2 regions of the Oceanimonas pelagia genome follow, and region 1 is predicted to be linked to the other one. Evidence: predicted binding sites of a transcription regulator. Region 1 holds the regulator's gene; the other holds the start of a gene.
The links. Region 1 encodes MetJ, which represses methionine synthesis genes. Its sites were predicted from a motif close to AGANNTCTAGANNTCT; they were not measured.
Positions count from the first base shown of each region.

Region 2: a site for MetJ is predicted at 1,410-1,425, ahead of metA (homoserine O-acetyltransferase MetA). Genes of this name have one in related genera too.

Region 1 covers NZ_CP118224.1:3,556,202-3,558,598, forward strand. The annotation lists gene nudE (ADP compounds hydrolase NudE) at 1-155, shown strand, start outside; gene cysQ (3'(2'),5'-bisphosphate nucleotidase CysQ) at 158-973, shown strand; gene metJ (met regulon transcriptional regulator MetJ) at 1,005-1,331, opposite strand; gene metB (cystathionine gamma-synthase) at 1,507-2,397, shown strand, end outside.
Region 2 covers NZ_CP118224.1:2,923,199-2,925,595, forward strand. The annotation lists gene PU634_RS13995 (polyamine ABC transporter substrate-binding protein) at 1-289, opposite strand, end outside; gene metA (homoserine O-acetyltransferase MetA) at 428-1,381, opposite strand; gene PU634_RS14005 (CinA family nicotinamide mononucleotide deamidase-related protein) at 1,523-2,397, shown strand, end outside.

The DNA.
Region 1 (2,397 bases):
CGGAACAGCGGGAAGGGGATGAGCCGGAGCCGCTGGAAGTGGTGCCCTGGCCCTTGGCCCGGCTGGACGAACTGCTCGCCCGGCCCGATTTTTCCGAGGCCCGCAGCATTTGTGGTCTGTTTTTGTTGCAGGACTGGCTTAATAAAGAGGAATAAGCATGGATACCAGTGCCCTGCTGCCGGGGGTGAAGGCGGCAGCCCGAGAATCCGGCCGGCTGATCCTGTCGATGTACCACAGTGGTCAGTATCAGGCCGAGAGCAAGGACGACGACAGCCCGGTGACCAGTGCCGATCTGGCGGCGCACGCCTATCTCGACCGGGCCCTGCGCGCCCTGGCCGACATTCCGGTACTCTCCGAGGAAGGCGGCGACATTCCGCTGGCGGAGCGCAGCACCTGGCCCCGCTACTGGCTGGTGGACCCGCTGGACGGCACCCAGGAATTTATTGCCGGCAGCGGCGACTTCTCCACCATGATTGCCCTGATTGAACATGGCAAGCCGGTGCTGGGGGTGGTGTACGGCCCGGTGCACGATCTCATGTATTACGCGGTGTGTGGCCAGGGCGCCTTCAAGGAAGCCGGTGGCGAGATTACCCGCATTCACGCCCGTCATTATGACCAGCGCCAGCCGGTGACCAGCCTGTGCATTGCCATCAGCCGGCGGCAGAACGTGGACTGGGTGCGCTCGCGGCTTTCCGACGAGCTGGACTACCGGCTGCTGCCTCTGGGCTCAAGTTCGCTCAAGTCGTGCCTGGTGGCGGAAGGAGCGGCGGACCTGTACATGCGCATCGGCCCCACCGGCGAGTGGGACACCGGTGCCACCCAGTGCATTGTGGAAGAAGCGGGCGGTCGCATTCTCGACCTGGAGCTGGCGCGGCTCAGCTACAACGAGCGCGACAGCCTGATCAACCCCAACTTCATCACCCTGGGGGATGAAAACCTGCCCTGGCGGGACATTCTTCGCGGCAGATCCTGAATGCAACAAGGGCGGCCTTGGCCGCCCTTGTTCAGTCTTCCTGTTCGAAATCCTCGATTTCGATGCCCAGCTCGGTCATGATTTCCCGGGCCCGGGCGGGGATCTGGTCGGGCACATCCTTGCGCAGGTCGTCGTCCTGGGGCAGGGGCTGGCCGGTGTAGGCATGCAGAAAGGCCTCGCACAGCAGCTCGCTGTTGGTGGCGTGACGCAGATTGTTCACCTGGCGCCGGGTGCGCTCGTCGGTGAGCACTTTGAGCACCTTGAGCGGGATGGAGACGGTGATCTTTTTGACCTGCTCGCTTTTCTTGCCGTGTTCGGCGTAGGGGCTGATATAGTCGCCGTTCCATTCAGTTTTCATCGTCCACCTGCGTTCGGAAATTGGTTCCGGCGAATTGTAACCCCTGCATTTTGTGTTGGCAATCCAACGGCAAAGCCTTATGGACGTCTGGGTGGCTTGACGGCTTATTTTGTTCGGGTTACTGTGCACTTCCTCAGAATTCTGTTTCAGGCTGCCGCGCGCAAAGGAGAAGCACATGCCGACTTACAAGACTCAGACCCACGCCGTTCGTACCGGCCTTGAGAGTGACACTCAGCATGGTGCCGTGGTGCCGCCCATTTACCTCAGCAGCACCTATTCCTTTGCCGACTTTAACCAGAAGCGCCAGTTCGACTATGCCCGCTCCGGCAATCCCACCCGCCAGACCCTGCTCGACGCCCTGACCCACCTGGAAGGCGGCGCCGGCGCGGCGGTCACCGCCAGCGGCCTGGGCGCCATCAACCTGATCGTGACTTCCCAGCTGCAACCCGGCGATCTGCTGGTGGTGCCCCACGACTGCTACGGCGGCAGCCAGCGGCTGTTCAACTCCCTGGCCGCCAAGGGCCTGTTTGAACTGGCCTATGTGGATCAGACCGACGCCGATGCTCTGGCCGAGGTGATGGCGCGCAAGCCGCGCATGCTGTGGATCGAAACCCCGTCCAACCCGCTGCTGCGGGTGGTGGACATTCAGGCGCTGTGCGCCGCCGCCCGGGAGGTGGGCGCGCTCAGCGTGGTGGACAACACCTTTTTGTCGCCGGCGTTGCAGCAGCCGCTGAAACTGGGCGCCGATCTGGTGCTGCATTCCACCACCAAATACATCAACGGCCACTCCGACGCCCTCGGCGGCGCCGTGGTGGCGGCGAATCCGGATCTGGCCGAGCAACTGCGCTGGTGGGCCAATTGCCTGGGGCTGACCGGTTCCGCCTTTGACAACTACCTGACCCTGCGCGGCCTGCGCACCCTGGGGGTGCGCATGCGCCAGCACTGCGAAAACGCCGAGGCGCTGGTGGCCTTTCTGCAAACCCAGCCCAGGGTAAAAGCCGTGTATCACCCCAGCCTGCCGGGCAACCCGGGCCACGCCATTGCCGCCCGCCAGCAGGCCGGTTTC
Region 2 (2,397 bases), 630 kb from region 1:
GATAAAGCGCTCTGGAAACCGAGTCCACCAGTATCAGATCGTATCCCTGCACGCCGGAAATGGTCAGCAGTTCGTGGCGCGCCGCGTCCGACTCAAAATGAACAAACCGAATGCTGGCATTGAACTCGGCTTCAAAATCGGCCACCACGCCTTCGTCGATATAGTCTCCCCAGGTGAGAAAGGTCAGCTCGGAGGCCCGATCGTCGGCGTGAGCCTGGGGAAGCGAAAGCAGAACACCGGCACAAAGCACAAGGTGCCGGCCACCGGCCCTGAAGAAAGCACTGTTCATCCATGAACCTCGTGATAATGAGAAGGGTTTCCATTGAAACCAAAACCGGCGCCTTGATAACTCTTGCCGACGCCTGCGGGCCTGTCAAGACAACCTGGCAGGAATGCCCGGCCGGCTCCCTGGCCGGCCGGTGAAGAGTCAGTCTTCCCAGTCCTTGGTCAGGGTGTCGCCGGCGGCACTGAGGGTATTCAGATCGTAAGGCGTCAGCTGGTAGACATGGTAGTTCAGCCAGTTGGAAAACAGCAGGTGGCCGTGGCTGCGCCAGGTGGCCCGGGGCGGGTTGTCCGGGTTGTTGTCGGGGTAATAATTCACCGGCATGTTGGGCTCTATGCCCACCGACAGATCCCGCATGTATTCCTGATGCAGGGTATCGGGATCATACTCCGGGTGGCCGGTCACAAACACCTGACGCCGGTCGGGACTGACCGCCAGATACATGCCAACCTGCTCGGAGCCGGCCAGCACCTTGAGGTTGGTTTTTTCCCGGATCAGCTCCAGCGGAAAGTCGGCGTAACGGGAATGGGGCGCCAGAAACACATCGTCAAAGCCGCGCACCAGCGGTTCGAACTGGCCCATGTTCTGGTGCTCGTAGACCCCGGACAGCTTTTCCAGCCGGGTACGCTTGTCGAGGCTATAGAGGATTTTGAGCCCGGCCTGGGCCGCCCAGCACAGAAACAGGGTGGAGGTTACATGGCTCTTGGACCATTCCACGATCTGCTCGATCTTGTCCCAGTACACCACATCGCAAAAGTCGGTCAGCCCCAGGGGCGCCCCCGTGATGATGAGACCATCGTAAAACTGATCCTTGATCTGCTCGAAGTCGTAGTAAAAGTGCTCCAGATGGGACTGCGGCGTATTCTTGGACGGCCGGTTGTCGATGCGCAGCAGATCCACACCGATTTGCAGCGGTGAGTTCGACAGCATGCGCAGCAGCTGGTTTTCGGTTTCGATTTTCTTGGGCATCAGGTTGAGCAGCAACACCCGCATCGGACGTATATCCTGATTGATCGCGCGTGTCTCCGTCATCACGAAGATGTTTTCCCGGCTCAGGACATTGGCCGCCGGCAGGCGATCCGGAATTCGAATGGGCATGTGCTTACTCCATGTACTGCAACGGTAGAAAAGTCTAGACATCTAGAAATCTACAATAAGGGCCGTCGCTTGTCATCTCCCTCATGGGTTGTGAGCAAAAGATACGTTAAAATTCAAACAACTTTTCTAAAGGATTTGCATATGGAACCCGTGATTGAACTGGTCAGCACCGGTGACGAAGTGCTCACCGGCCTGATAACCGACACCAATGCCGGCTGGCTGTCACAACGGCTGCTGGAGCAGGGCTGGCAGGTGCGCCGGCGTTTTACCCTGGGGGACGACAAGGCGGATCTGGTGGAGCTGTTTGAGCAGCGCAGCCACTGTGCCGACATCGTTATCGTTAACGGCGGCCTGGGGCCGACCTCAGACGACATCAGCGCCGAGGCCATGGCCGAGGCCGCCGGCGTGCCACTGGTGCTGAACCGGCAGTGGCTGAAGGTGATGCAGGAAAAATACGCCAGCCGCGGCCGCACCATGCCGGAAAGCAATATCAAGCAGGCCATGCTGCCCGAGGGGGCCGAGCTGGTGGACAATCCCATCGGCACCGCCTGCGGCTTTGCGCTGCAGCACAACCGGGCGCTGTTTTTCTTTACCCCGGGGGTACCGTCGGAGCTGAAGAAAATGATGGATCAGGAGATTCTGCCCCGGCTGCGCACCCGACTGGGTCAGCAGGGCCAGAGCCAGGTGCGGCGTTACTTCACCTTCGGGCTGTCGGAATCGGGGCTGAGCGACCGGCTCGACACCCTGAACTGGCCGGCAGGCATTACCCTGGGGTACCGGGCCAACTCACCCACCATCGAGCTGAAACTGATCATCGACACCCGTGACCGCAGCGCCATCGCCGAAGCCGAAACGCAATTACTGGAGCAAATCGGCAGCCATGTGGTGGCCCGCAACGAGCTGAAATTCGAGGCGCTGGCGGCACAACTGCACGATCGGGATCTGGTGATCTTTGAGGATGCCAGCGGCGGCCGCCTGACCGATACCCTGCATACCCTGACCACCGAGTTTGAAGG